One region of the Devosia sp. Soil_C_22 genome, then DNA from elsewhere that is predicted to be linked to it. Evidence: predicted binding sites of a transcription regulator. Region 1 holds the regulator's gene; the other holds the start of a gene.
The links. Region 1 encodes PhoB, which activates phosphate uptake and scavenging genes when phosphate is short. Its sites were predicted from a motif close to TGTCATNNANCTGTCAT; they were not measured.

Region 2: a site for PhoB is predicted at 4,278-4,294, ahead of AC3A6I_RS10805 (esterase-like activity of phytase family protein). Genes of this name have one in related genera too.

Annotation. Positions count from the first base shown of each region.
Region 1 covers NZ_JBDGIY010000001.1:692,976-700,105, reverse strand. The annotation lists gene AC3A6I_RS03300 (FAD-binding oxidoreductase) at 1-418, opposite strand, end outside; gene AC3A6I_RS03295 (AraC family transcriptional regulator) at 582-1,559, shown strand; gene AC3A6I_RS03290 (MacB family efflux pump subunit) at 2,084-4,033, opposite strand; gene AC3A6I_RS03285 (efflux RND transporter periplasmic adaptor subunit) at 4,045-5,268, opposite strand; gene phoB (phosphate regulon transcriptional regulator PhoB) at 5,404-6,105, opposite strand; gene phoU (phosphate signaling complex protein PhoU) at 6,141-6,845, opposite strand; gene pstB (phosphate ABC transporter ATP-binding protein PstB) at 6,864-7,130, opposite strand, start outside.
Region 2 covers NZ_JBDGIY010000001.1:2,221,737-2,228,866, forward strand. The annotation lists gene AC3A6I_RS10800 (AsmA family protein) at 1-1,604, opposite strand, end outside; gene AC3A6I_RS10805 (esterase-like activity of phytase family protein) at 2,053-4,224, opposite strand; gene AC3A6I_RS10810 (ATP-dependent helicase) at 4,382-6,790, shown strand; gene AC3A6I_RS10815 (DMT family transporter) at 6,907-7,130, opposite strand, start outside.

The DNA.
Region 1 (7,130 bases):
TCAGCCCGGCGACGCCAGTGGTCGAGATGATCCCGAATGGTACGGCCTGCCCGAAGGCGTGCGTGGCGTGGTCGACATCACCTGTCGTGCAGCCCGGACCGACACGCACGGTGCGTGCCTTGGGATCGACCCGCACGCCCTTCATGTTCCGCAGGTCGATGACCAGGCCATCATCGACGCTGCCCAGCCCGGGACCGTTGTGCCCGCCACCGCGGATCGCGATGGGCAAGCCACGCTCGCGCCCGAAATTGACCGCGGCGATAACATCACCGGCGTCCGCGCATTGCGCGATCAGCAGCGGGTGCTTGTCGATCATACCGTTGTAGAGGCTGCGCGCCTCATCGTATCCAGGGTTGCCGCGATCAATAACCGGGCCGCGCAAACCCGTTGAAAACTGGGCGGAATCTTCCTGCTTCATTTCGGCCTCCATGCCCCCGCCCAGCAGCGCATGTTTGCTTCGCCGAATAAATGCCGAATCCTACTTTTATCTTGCTCGTTCTGCTATACTTGCCTTTCGGAGCCGCGCGCGGTCGCCGCCTGAGAGGACTGAACGGCTCGCAAAACAATCGGGTTGGGTCACCATGGACGTGCTGTCGGATGTCCTCCGTGCGGTTCGGCTTACCGGCGCGATCTTCTTCGATATCGATGCCGGTGCCCCTTTCGTGGGCGAGTCGCCCCCGACGGAGGCGATCGCCGCCAAGGTCATGCCGGAAGCGCAGCACATCATCTCGTTTCACGCCGTCGTCTCCGGCTCATGCTGGGCCGGCCTCGGCGATGACTCCGTGCCACCGGTCCGGCTGCATGCCGGCGACGTCGTCGTCTTCCCCAAGGGGTCGTCCAACGTGATGAGTTCGGCGCCCGGCGAGCGGGGTCAGCCGAACATGGCCATGTATTACCGGCCTACCGACACGCACCTGCCCTTCAAAGTCATCCACGGAGGCGAGGGGGACGAGCGCACCCGTTTCATCTGCGGCTATCTCGGCTGCGACGCTCGGCCGTTCAACCCGCTGCTGTCCTCGCTCCCGGCAATCCTCTGCGCCCGCCGGCCGATGGATGGCAGCGCCTGGATGACCGACCTCTTCCAGCACGCGGTCGCCGAGGGAAACAGCGGCCGCACCGGCGCGGAGACCATCCTCGCCAAGCTGAGCGAACTGATGTTCGTCGAGGTGATCCGGTCCCACATCGAGGCCCTGCCCGAGGGGTCCGAGGGCTGGCTCGCCGGGCTGCGCGACCGCCATGTCGGCGAGGCGCTGCGGCTGATCCACTCGCAGCCCTCCGAAGACTGGTCGCTGGACCGGCTCGCCCGCAGCGCCGGGTGCTCACGCTCCTCGCTCGCCAACCGCTTCTCCCAACTGGTCGGCACCTCGCCGATGCAATACGTCACCGCCTGGCGCATGCAGCTGGCGGTCCGCAAGCTCGAAAGCCCGGGCATCAGCATCTCGCAGGCCGGCGCCGAGCTCGGCTATGAATCCGAAGCCGCCTTCCACCGCGCCTTCAAACGCTTCGTCGGCGTACCTCCTGGCACATGGCGCAAAGGCCGAGCCCTGGGCCTCAGGTAGCTCCCGAGCCTCCCCGCCCTTCCCGGACCGGCGTGAACTGCTGCCGCAAGGGAGGCTGTCATGCCCGAAGCTCGCCCCGTCCCAATCTCCGACCTGATCCGCGGCCTCGGTTCGCTCGCCGTCATACTCATCGTGATGCTGGCGCTGCTGTTCTGGCCGGCCGGCACGCTCGCCCGCGAGCTGCCCGGCTATGCCGAATACATGGAGCGCGTCCGCTCCGTTGGATCCCGGTCATCTGGTGAGGCCGTCGGCGCAACCGCCGTTCAGATTTCGTTAATGAAGGGGGCAGACTGGCGGCCAAAGTGGGTATGGGATTCTGACCTTACCCGCCACCGGCCGCCGCTCTCGAGCGCCTTCACACCAGGCACCAACGGCCAAAGTCCCTACCGCCTGCGGTTCCGCCCACTTGTCCCCCTCGCCGCTCCACATGCGAGAATCCTCCTGACAAAGACGCCGGGGGGCCACGTGGATACGAACATCGCCGCCGCTGAACGAATTGAACGAATTCCGTTCAATCGTTCAATTTACTCGCTGGCAAGGGCCACCACCGGGTCGAGCCGCGCCGCCGAACGGGCCGGCATGAAGCCGAACACCACCCCGATCAGGGTCGAGGAGATGAAGGCCGCGGCAATCGTCGTGGGCGAGTAGATGAAGCTCAGCCCCTCGATCAGATGCTCGACGCCAAAGCCGATGCCCAGCGACAGCGCCACGCCGATGGTGCCGCCGATCAGGCACACGAGCACCGCCTCGATGAGGAATTGCTGCAGGATATCGCCCTGCCGCGCACCCACCGCCATGCGCACGCCGATCTCGCGCGTCCGCTCGCGCACCGAGACCAGCATGATGTTCATCACCCCGATGCCGCCGACCACCAGCGAGATCACCGCGATCGCCGAGATCAGCAGCGTAAGTGTCTGGGATGTCGATTGAATCGTCTCGCGGATGGTGTCGGTATTCTGCAGACTGAAATCCGTGGCACCATGCCGCTGGGTCAGCAGCGCCTCGATCTCGGCCTCGGCCTGCGCCACATCCGCCGTGTCGGACACCCGCACGGTGATCGAGGACAACCAGGATTGCCCGAGGATACGCGACATCGCGGTCGAGTAAGGCATCCAGATGCTGATCGAGTTGGATTGCGGCCCGAAATTGTTGGTGCTCGCCTCGACCACGCCGATGATGCGGAGCGGCACGTTGCCGACCAGTACCACCTGCCCCAGCGGGTCCTGCCCATCGGTAAACAGCGTGTCCCGGCCGGTCGTGTCGATCACCGCCTCCTGCGCCAGTTGGTCGATGCTCGCCGCATCGAAGCTCGTGCCGGCGACGAAGTTACGGTTGTTGACGCGGAAATAATCCGAGCCGACGCCCTGGATCTGCGAGTTGGCCGAAACGCCGCGATAGCGAACCTGCCCGCTGGACGAGACCTGCGGCGTCACGCTGTCGGCAAAGCCCTTGGCAGCGATCACCTCGGCATCGGCCGGTACCAGGGTGCGGATGGCATCACGTCGCCGATCGGCCGCACTCGCGCCCGGCAGCACATTGATCGTGTTGGTGCCGATCGAACTGATCCGCTCCAGCACCGCCTGCTGGCTGCCCTGCCCCAGCGCCACCACCGACACCACCGAGGCAATGCCGATGATGATGCCCAGCATGGTCAGGAAGGTGCGGAGCCGATGGCTCGACAGCGCCCGCAGCGCCATCTGGAACGCCTCGCCCGTCCGCTCCAGCGCCTCGCGCCAGCGCGGAATCTTCTTGATCGGTTCGACCGGCAACGCGGCGCGCACCGCCCCATCGCTGCGCCGGTCGGAGAGAATCTCGCCGTCGCTGATCTCGACGACCCGGCCGGCTTCGGCGGCGATCGACGGATCGTGCGTGACGATGATGATGGTGTGGCCCTCGGCATTCAACTCCTTGAGCAGGCTCATCAATTCCTTGCCGCTCCGGCTGTCGAGCGCACCCGTCGGCTCGTCGGCAAGAATAATGTCGCCGCCATTGATCAGCGCCCGAGCTACGCTCACACGCTGCTGCTGGCCACCCGACAGGGCGTTCGGCCGATGCGTCATTCGCTCGCCCAGCCCCAGCCGCTCGAGCAGCTTGTGAGCCCGCTCGCGTCGCCGCGCTTTATGCGCCCCGGCGTAAATGGCTGGCATCTCTACGTTTTCTACCGCGTCGAGGTCGGCGAGCAACTGGTAGCGTTGGAAGATGAAGCCAAAATACTCGCGCCGCAGCTCGGCCAGTTCGTCCGGCTTCAGCGCCGCCACGTTGCGGCCGCCAAGCCGGTATTCACCGGTCCAGTCGTTGTCGAGGCAGCCGAGCACGTTCATCAGCGTCGACTTGCCGGAGCCCGACTGGCCCATGATGGCGACCATCTCGCCGGGGTAGATGTCGAGATCTATGTCCTTGAGCACGGTGATCTTTTCGCTGCCCGCCGGAAACTCGCGACGCAGCTTGCGGATCGAGATGATGGGATCGGTCATCGGCTGGGCCCTCAACCGCCGCCGCCCGGACCCATCATGATCCGCGGCCCGCCGCCGCCAAGCAGGTTGCGGCCCCCACCCTGGCCGGCGCCACCGCCGGTCGTCCGGACACGCAGGCCGCTCGCATCGACGACGAGATCGCCTTCCTCCAGGCCCGACGTGATCTCGGCGGTCACCTTGTTGTTGAGCCCGACCTGCACCTGCCGCGGTTCGGCCCTCTCGTCGGCCGTGTTCCACACGGCGAGCACATAGCCACCATCGCGGGCCCTGGTGGTCAGCAGCGAGGCCGGCAGGGTCAGCACATCCTCGGCTGCATCGAGCACGATGGTCACCTGCGCGGTCATCGAGATGCGCAGCTTGTGGTCCGGATTCTCCACGTCGAACAGCCCGTTATAGTAGACGGCGGTCGACGCGCTCGAGGTGTCGCTCTCGGAGGCGATCGACTCCGGGGCCGGCTCGACAGCGCGCAGCGTGGCGTCGATCCGCGTATCGGGATCGCCCAGGATGGTGAAGTAGACCTGCTGGCCGGGCTGCACGCGCGGTACATCGGCTTCCGAGATCTCGGCCTTCACCACCATCTTGTCGAGGTTGGCGATCTTGACGATGGTCGGCGATGAGGTGTTGGCGTTCAGCGACTGCCCCACTTCCACCGCGACGGCGACTACCGTGCCGTCCATGGGCGCGACGATGCGGGTGCGATCGAGATCGAGCTTGGCCGACTCGACGCTGAGCTCGGCCTGCTGGATCTGCGCGTCGATCGACTTGAGCTCCGCTTCCCCGGTCTGCACCGCAAGTTGCGCGGTCTGGTAGTCTGCGTCCGATATCAGCTTGTTCGGGTTGAGTTTTTCAGCTCGCGCCAGCGCCACGCGAGCCTGCGCGAGGCTTGCTTCCTTGATCTCTTTCTGGGCCGAGATGTTGGCAAGCGCCGCTTCGGCAACCTTCACCGCGTTTTCCTGGTTCAGCGAATCGATCTCGGCGATCACGTCGCCGCTCTTCACATCGTCGCCGAGCGCGACGTTCAGCGACTTGATGCGGCCCGACACTTCGGCACCGACGCTGACCAGCGAACTTGCCTGGATGACCCCCGAGGCCAGCACGGTCTCCTCCACGGAGCCGCGGGTCACCGGAGTGGTGGCGGGAATGGCATCCTTGGCCGGGGCGCTGAATACGACCCAGCCGGCGCCTGCGGCGCCCAAGACAGCGAGCACACCGATAGCAGCAAGCCAACGCTTCATTCGTTCACCTCAATGCCCATATCCGCCCGCCCTACACATAGGAAGGCGGAGCGCGAAAGTCGTGTTAGGGCTTGGTAAGGTGGGTGAAATCTTGGACAGGTTGGAAACGCTGGGCGCTCCAACCTGTCCGCAACGTCAGCTCAGCGCGGCAAAGCGCTCGTCGAAGGCATAGCCGGCGCCACGCACGGTACGGATCGGGTCGGCGTCGCGGTGGCGGTTGATCGCCTTGCGAAGGCGCCCGACATGTACGTCTACGGTGCGCTCGTCGACATAGACATCGTTGCCCCACACGCCATCGAGCAGTTGCTCGCGCGAGTACACCCGGCCGGGATGGCGCATCAGATACTCGAGCAGGCGATACTCGGTCGGCCCCAGGTGCACCTCGCGGCCGCCGCGACGGACACGGTGGCTGGTCCGATCGAGCTCGAGATCGCCGGCCTTCAGTACGGCGGTCACGAGCTGGGGGCTCGAGCGGCGCAGCAGCGCATTGATGCGGGCCAGCAGTTCCGGGATCGAGAACGGCTTTACGACATAATCGTCGGCGCCGGTCGCAAGGCCGCGAACCCGCTCTTCTTCCTCGCCGCGCGCCGTGATCATGATGATCGGGGTGCGCGCGGTTTCCTCGCGGGCCCGCCAGCGGCGGCAGAGCTCGATGCCGGAGAGGCCAGGCAGCATCCAATCGAGCAGGATCAGGTCCGGCACGCCGTCGCGGATGCGTTCCACAGCCTCATCGCCCGAGGCGGCCGTCGCAACGCGAAAGCCCTCCGCCTCAAGGTTATAGCGCAGCAATACTGCGAGATCGGCCTCGTCCTCGACGATGAGGATGGTAGCAGACATCGGCGGTCACTCCGTCGTGGATTCGTCGGTCAGACTTACTCTTTGACCTGCGTACGGTGCTGGTCGGGGGCAGTCCCGATCTGGCGGCCGGTCTCGAGGTAGTAAGCGTGCTCGGCAATGTTGGTGGCGTGGTCGCCGACGCGCTCGAGGCTCTTGGAGCAGAACAGCAGATGCGTGCACTGCGTGATGTTGCGCGGATCTTCCATCATGTAGGTGAGCAGTTCGCGGAACAGCGAGGTGTAGAGCGCATCGATCTCTTCGTCGGAGTTGCACACTTCGACGGCGGCGGCGCTGTTGCGCGTCGCGTAGGCATCGAGCGCCGCCTTGAGCTGGCGCAGGATCAGGTCGGACATGTGCTTGACGCCGTTGTAGAATTTCGGCGCGAGGCTGAGCCCGTCTATCTGCAACGTGCGGCGCGAGATGGTCTTGGCCATATCGCCGACGCGCTCGAGATCGTTGGCGACGTGGATCGAGGTGATGATGGCGCGCAGGTCCGTCGCCATGGGCTGGCGGCGGGCGATCATCGAGACGGCGATCTCGTCGATCTTCTTCTGCATCTCATCGATGGCCTTGTCGGCATCGATGGTCTGGCGCGCCAGGCTGTGGTCCAGCCGCAGCAGCGCCCGGGTGGCGTTCGATACGGCCACTTCAACCTGCCCGCCCATCTCGAAGATGAGCTTGGCAAGGTTGGTCAGTTCTTCCTCGTAAGAGGTAACGATATGCTCGTTGAGCGTAGACATTGATCGATCCTCGTCCGGTCAGCCGATGCGGCCGGTGATGTAGTCCTGCGTCTGCTTGTTCTTGGGGTTGGTGAAGATGTCCTCGGTCTTGCCTTCCTCGATCAGGTTGCCGAGGTGGAAGAACGCGGTCTTCTGACTGACGCGGGCGGCCTGCTGCATCGAGTGCGTCACGATGACAATGGTGTAGTTCTCGCGCAGTTCGTCGATCAGTTCCTCGATCACTGCGGTGGCGATCGGGTCGAGGGCCGAGCAGGGCTCGTCCATCAGGATGACTTCAGGGCCCAC
Region 2 (7,130 bases), 1.5 Mb from region 1:
TCCGATCCGTCGAGCCCGGCAATCTGCGCCCGCGCCGCGCTGAGCTCGAACTCGCCCTTCGGAAACGTCACCGGAAACGCGATGTCGCTATTGAGGTCCGGCAGCAGTGCCAGCAGCGCAGCGCTCCGCGCCGCATCGAGTTCGCCCACATCGGCGCTCAAGTGCAGGTCGCGATTGGCCCCGAGCCCGATCTGTGCCGAGAACGGGATCTTCTGCCCGTCGAGCTCGACGCTCGCCTCGCTGATGCTCAGCGTCTCGCCCACGAGGTTCAGCCGCGCCGCGATCCCGCCCGGCATGCCGAATAGCGGGTTGCCCTCGGCCAATCCTCGCCACATCGTGGACAGCGCATCCAGCCGCTGCGAGCGCACCGCAAGGCTGCCCGCAAACTCGGGCTTGCCCGTCGACACATCCACATCGCCGCTCAGCGTCACCGTCGCATCGCCCGGCAGCACCCCGGTCAGCTGGCTGATCGTCCAGCCGCTGCCATCCGTCGCCGCGTCGAGCCGCACGTTGCGCAGCGCAAAGGCCCGCAGGCCGACCTCGGCGATATCCATGCCGATCGTCCCGGGAATCCCCGGCGCCGGCGGCACCGGCAATTCCTTGATCAGCCGCACGATCTCATACGGCTCGACCGCCTGCTCGGCCGTGGCATCGCGCGGCGGCAGCGCCAGCACGCCGCCAGAGATCACCGCGTTGAAGGCGACATTGCTGCCCAGCGACACCTCGGCCGCGCCCTGCAACCGCGTCGCCCCGCGGTTCTCGTCGGGCACCACCACATAGTCGGTGAGCAGGATGCGCGACGTCGTCGCCGCCACCTTGCTGGTCATCACCAGGTCGCCCTGCCCCGCATCGACCGGCGCCTCGCCCACCAGCCGCACCGGCGGCTGTCGCCAGGTCATCGTGCCGGTGAAGCCGGGGTTCGCTCCGGTCTCGATCGTCCCCTCGGCCGAGAGCGTGAACCGATCGTCCGTCGGCCGCAGCGATAGCGCCAGCGTCCCGCCGCCCTCGGCTGTCAGCGCTCCGGTCGTCAGTCGCAGCGCGTATGACCGATCCTCGAAGCTTCCCGTCCCCTGGAACGAGAACGGTCCCCGCAGCGCGTCGATCCGGAGCTCGCCCGCCACATTGGTCGCAACCAGCTCGTTACCGGTCCGTGCATCGGCCACCGTCACCGTGCCACCAGTAATCGTCGCGTTGGCGACGGAGATATTGCTCTCCACCGTCTGCGCCAGCGCCACGCTGGTCGCCAGTGCCCCATCCGCCCCGATACCGATACGCACCGCCGGATGGTCGAGCACCAGCCGGGTGACGTTGTAGCGGTCGCGCAGGAAGTCGATCAGCGAGAACTCGGCCTCGACCTTGTCGATGGTCAGCGCCGGCTGGTCCGCCGGCCCGGCGCTCACCGCCGAGAACTGCAGCTTTGGCTGCGGCAGCAGCGAGAAGGCGACATCGCCCTCGATCCGCACCGGCGCACCCAGCACTTCGCCGGCAATCGTCGCCAGCCGCTCGCGATAGTCGCCCCAGTTGATGAAGCTGGGCACGACGAAAGCCGCGGCGATGGCAAGGATCGCAAGCACGCCGATGATGATGAAAAGCCGGTTCAGCACGGGGCCGCGTGAATCTCCGCAAAACTCGGCAAAGTGTAGGCAAAGCCCGCAGATACGTCACGGGCTGTTCGCGGGTCATCCCTCACGATCGTGTTGTCCGTGCCACAGCGCTCGTCACCTGAACATCAGTTCAGAAGCCATTCATGAATGCGGCAGACTTGCAGCGAAAATAGGTACGGTCCACTGACCTGACCGGCTATCCCGGGCACTGTCGGCGCCACGACGCCGGTCCCGTCCCGCTTCGAAGCGCCCGAGAAACCGCCCCTCCGCCCGACTTATCCTCGCCATCGTGCAGCATGCGATAATCTGCTCACGGGCAAACGAAATAGGGCGATGTCGATCTTGAGCAACCGAACTGAACGAAGTCGGCCATCGCCGTTCAATTCCGCGTCACAAACGATCAGGGCCGGCCCTCACGGACCGGCCCCGTCAAACAGTTTAGCGCGTCTTACTCGACCTTGAAGGTCCAGAAGAAGGTCTCGCCCGAGCTGTCATCCACACCGTCATTGTCGGTGATGACATAGGCAGTGCCTTCGCTGTCGATCGCGAGGCTTTCGACCTTGTCGACCACGTAGCCGTTATTCGCCTTGAGGTCAGGGATCAGGTCGCGGACGAGTTCCTTGGTCACGACCGGAATCTCGCCATCGAGCGGCGCGGCCACGAGCTCGGACACCGGCACGCGGTACACGGCCTTCAGCTGGGCCTTCTCGCCAATCTGGTTGTCGCGCTCGATCAGGTACACGTAGTCACCGTGCACGGTGATTTCCGAGAGCCCGACCCAGCCGCCTTCCGGAGCCTTCTCGAGCGGATAGCGCACCGCGCCCCATTCTTCGCTGTCGGTGTTGTAGGCCAGCAGCTTCACAAAGCCCTTCTCGTCATCCTTCCACTCGCGCTGGATGGCGATCCAGAGCGTGTCGTCGATCTTGGCGATGCCTTCCGAGCCCGAACGGGTCTCGCCCTTGAGCAGCGAGGCCGGGTAAGCGAACTCGTCTTCGATCTCGCCATCGGCATTGACGTGGTACAGCGCATGCGGCGTCAGCTTGGCCGTATCGCCTTCCGAAGCCAGCCAGAAGCCGCCTTCACCGTCCTGCGTGATGCCTTCGAGGTCGAGCTTCTGGGCCGGATGGCCATTCCGCGTGACCACGACCTTGTTGGTGATCTTGGCCGGCTTCTGCGTGGCGTCGACCGTGTAGATCGCCGCTTCCGCAAAGGCGCTGTCGGTCACGGCATAGAGCGTGCCCGGCTTTTCGGCATCGGCAACGGCGCCCGACAGCGCAGCCCAGCCCAGCGGCACGCCGTCGACCATGTCCGACGCGATCTGCGGGTAGGCCGGAGCATCGCGCTCGGCCAGCTCGAAGATCATGACATGCGAGCCGGCGAGACCATCGACCGACAGGTCGGTCTCGTTGGCGGTGACGTAGAGGTTACGCGACGGAATGGCCAGGGCGCCTTCCGGGCCGACGCCCGACGGGAGCGACTGGATGTATTCCGGCTCGGCGCCGGTATCCTTGTAGACGGCCACGAGCGACGCGCGCTCCTGGTTCACGAAGATGTACTTGGTGTCGCCGAATGTGCCGACTTCCATGCCTTCCGGCTCGACGCCCTTGGCGTCCGAACGGCCTTCCGGATAGTGGCCGAGCGTGGCCGCGATATAGTCCAGCGCCGGGCCGCTCTCGTAGAGCTCGGTGCCGTCCTTGTTGAAGATGGTGAAGCCGCGCGAACCGCCCTTCCAGTCGCCTTCATTGGCGATCACGATGCGGTCGTCGTCGAGCCACTGCACGGCGTCCGGCTCGCGCAGGCGCCCGTCCTGGCTTTCGGTGAAGCTCAGCACGCCGTCTTCGGTGGCGTCGATATTCTTGAGGTCGACCGCGCCGGCGGAGAAGTCGTTGATGATCTCACCGGTCTCGCCGTTGATGATCACGATGTGGTTGTTTTCCTGCAGCGTGAGCGCGAGTTCGTTCTTGCCGTTGAAGTCCGTATACTCGGGCTCGGCATCTTCCGGCGCGATATCGGCAACGCCGGTCAGGTCGGTGACGCGCATGGTCGAGCAGTCGATCGCACCGCCCTCGCCCACGCTGAAGAACGTCACGTTGCCACCCGGCAGCTGCGGGATGTCACCGTCGTTCACGTCCTCGTTGCGCTGGTTCTCCATCGAGATCGCGATGATCGAGGCATCGTGGCTCTTGGCCACGGCATCCGGCTGGCCGCCCAGGTCGCACTGGGACTCGAGGGTCTTGGTCGCGATGTCGACGATGGCGAGATAGCCGGTCGGCGCGGTGAAATCTTCAGTGGTGTCGACGGTAACGAGCGCACGGCCGCCGATCACGGCCACCGAGGTCGGGCTGCCTTCGAGCTTCACGAAACCGCCGGCCTGGGGGGCCTTGGGGTCGGTGATGTCGACAAAGCCGATGCCGCCCAGCAGCGCGTTCGAATAGACGAGCGTCATGCCGTCTTCGGTCGCGGTGATGATTTCCGAGGAATTCTCGGTGCTGCCGACTTCAACGTCGGGGTTGTTCAGCGCCACCGGAAAGCTGGCGATGCGGTCGAAATACTCGGCGCCGATGGCGGAGCCGGCGAGCAGGCTGGCCGAAAGGCCGAGCAGAATTGACTTTTTCAGCATGTAGTCCCCCTTGAAAAGAGGGCTGACGCTTAGGCAGGCCGCACAACGCTTGCGTGACAGTCCCATGACAGTCCTGTGACATGCCCGGAACGTATACATCGGCCGCCCCACTCCCTATATTCGCCGATGAGAACGAAACAGGATTCGTCAATCCCGTATGGCATCTGAACCGCAACGCCTCGACCGGCCCGCCGCCGGTGCGATCACCAGCCAATTGGGCCGCAAGCCCGCTGTGGCCGGGCTCGGCTATCTGAAGGGGCTGAACGAAGAACAGCGCGAGGCCGTGCTCAGCACCGAGGGGCCGCTGCTGGTCCTCGCCGGCGCCGGGACGGGCAAGACGCGCGTGCTCACCACCCGCATCGCCCACATCCTCAATTCCCGCCTCGCCTGGCCGTCCGAGATCCTGTCGGTGACCTTCACCAACAAGGCCGCCCGCGAAATGAAGGAGCGGATCGGCCACCTCGTCGGCTCGGGCGTCGAAGGCATGCCGTGGCTGGGCACCTTCCACTCCATCGGCGCCCGCATCCTGCGCCGCCATGCCGAGCTGGTGAAGCTGCGCTCCGATTTCACCATCCTCGATACCGACGACCAGATCCGCCTGATCAAGCAGCTGCTCGAAGCCGAGAACATCGACGAGAAGCGCTGGCCCGCCCGCGTCTTTGCCGGCATGCTCGATGGCTGGAAGAACCGCGGCTGGTTACCCGAGGACGTGCCGCCGGCTGAAAAATCCGGCTTCGCCAATGGCCGCCTGCCCAATCTCTACCACGACTACCAGGCCCGGCTCGCCACCCTCAACGCGACCGATTTCGGCGACCTGCTGCTGTTGAACATCAAGCTGTTCAAGGAGCACCCGGATGTGCTCGCCGAGTACCATCGGCGCTTCAAATACATCCTCGTCGACGAGTACCAGGATTCGAACACCGCGCAGTATCTCTGGCTGCGCCTCCTCGCCCAGGGCCGCCCGGCCTCGGAAGCCAATATCTGCGTTGTCGGCGACGACGACCAGTCGATCTATGGCTGGCGCGGCGCCGAGGTCGACAACATCCTGCGCTTCGAGAAGGACTTTCCGGGCGCCAAGGTGATCCGACTCGAGCGCAACTACCGCTCGACCTCCAACATCCTCAAGGCCGCCTCCCACCTCATCGCCAACAACCAGGGCCGCCTAGGCAAGACCCTGCACACCGATGTCGGCGAGGCCGGCGACCTCGTGCACGTCACTTCCGTCTGGGACAGCGACGAGGAAGCCCGCCAGGTCGGCGAGGAGATCGAGCAGCTCCAGCGCGGCGGCGACGTGCTCAACTCCATGGCCATCCTCGTGCGCGCCTCCCACCAGATGCGCGCCTTCGAAGAGCGCTTCATCACGCTCGGCCTCAACTACCGCGTCATCGGCGGCCCGCGCTTCTACGAGCGCAAGGAAATCCGTGACGCCATCGCCTATTTCCGCCTGGTGGTGAACCAGAACGACGACCTCGCCTTCGAGCGCATCGTCAACGTCCCCAAGCGCGGCCTCGGCGACACCACAGTGAAGCTGCTCCACGAAACCGCCCGCCTGCAGGGCACGACGCTGACCGGCGCCGTGCGCATGCTCATCGAAACCGAAGAACTGAAGGCCAAGCCGCGCACCACCCTGCGCGAGCTGATGGCCCAGTTTGACGACTGGAACTGGCGCATGCAGACCCCGCCCGGGGGCGAAAAGCAGGTCGACGAAGATACCGCCCCCGGCATCCCCCGCCGCAGTCCGTGGCATGCCGAGCTCGCCGCCCAGATCCTCGACGAGTCCGGCTACACCGAGATGTGGCAGAACGATAAGTCCGCCGAGGCCGAGGGCCGGCTCGAAAACCTCAAGGAACTCATCAACTCGATGAGCGAGTTCGACTCGCTGCAGGGCTTCCTCGAGCACGTCTCGCTGGTCATGGACCGTGACAGTGGCGAAGCCGAGGACGCCGTCTCGATCATGACCCTGCACTCCGCCAAGGGCCTCGAGTTCGACACCGTATTCCTCCCCGGCTGGGAGGAAGGCCTGTTCCCCAGCCAGCGCACCCTCGATGAAAGCGGCCGCGCCGGCCTCGAGGAAGAGCGCCGCCTCGCCTATGTCGGCCTCACCCGCGCCAGAAAACGCCTGCGCGTCTCGCTCGCCCAGAACCGCCTCACCCACGGCCTCTGGCAATCCGCCATCCCGTCGCGCTTCCTCGACGAGCTGCCCGCCGCCGCCGTCGAAGTGAAGGACACCGGCTCCTCCTACGGCGGTTACGGCTATGGCGGCCGCTCCAGCAGCCGCTTCGACACCCGCGACCCGTTCGATTCCCTCTACGAAACGCCCGGCTGGCAGCGCGCCCGCGCCCAGGCCAGCTCACGCAAATCGGCCGGCCCGATCACCATCGACGGCGACCTCGTCGCCCGCTCCACCGACGACGGCCGCGGCTCAAAGTACTCTGTCGGCCAGCGTGTCTTTCACTTGAAATTCGGCTACGGCACCATCGAGCAGATCGAAGGCAACAAGCTCTCGATCGACTTCGAAAAAGCCGGCAAGAAAAAGGTGCTGGAGAGCTTCGTCCAGAAGGGATGACCCTCAACCCTCAGCGGGGGCACAATCGCGCCCACCCACCGGGTCATCCCGGCGCAGGCCGGGATCCCATCCTGAGGTAGATGCCGCACTCACAGCGCGAGGAAACCTGAGCCACCCTACTGCGGCGGACTAACCTCGCTCGCCCGCTTCCGCTCCAGCCCCAGCCGGTGCTCGCGGTAGATGATGAACAGCCCCGACGCCACCACGATCGAGCCGCCCACCAGCATCGGCAGGCTCGGCACCTCGGCAAAGAAGAAATAGCCCACCGCCACCGACAGCAGCAGCGAGGCATACTCGAACGGCGCCACCACCGACATGTCGGCATGCCGGTAGGATTCGG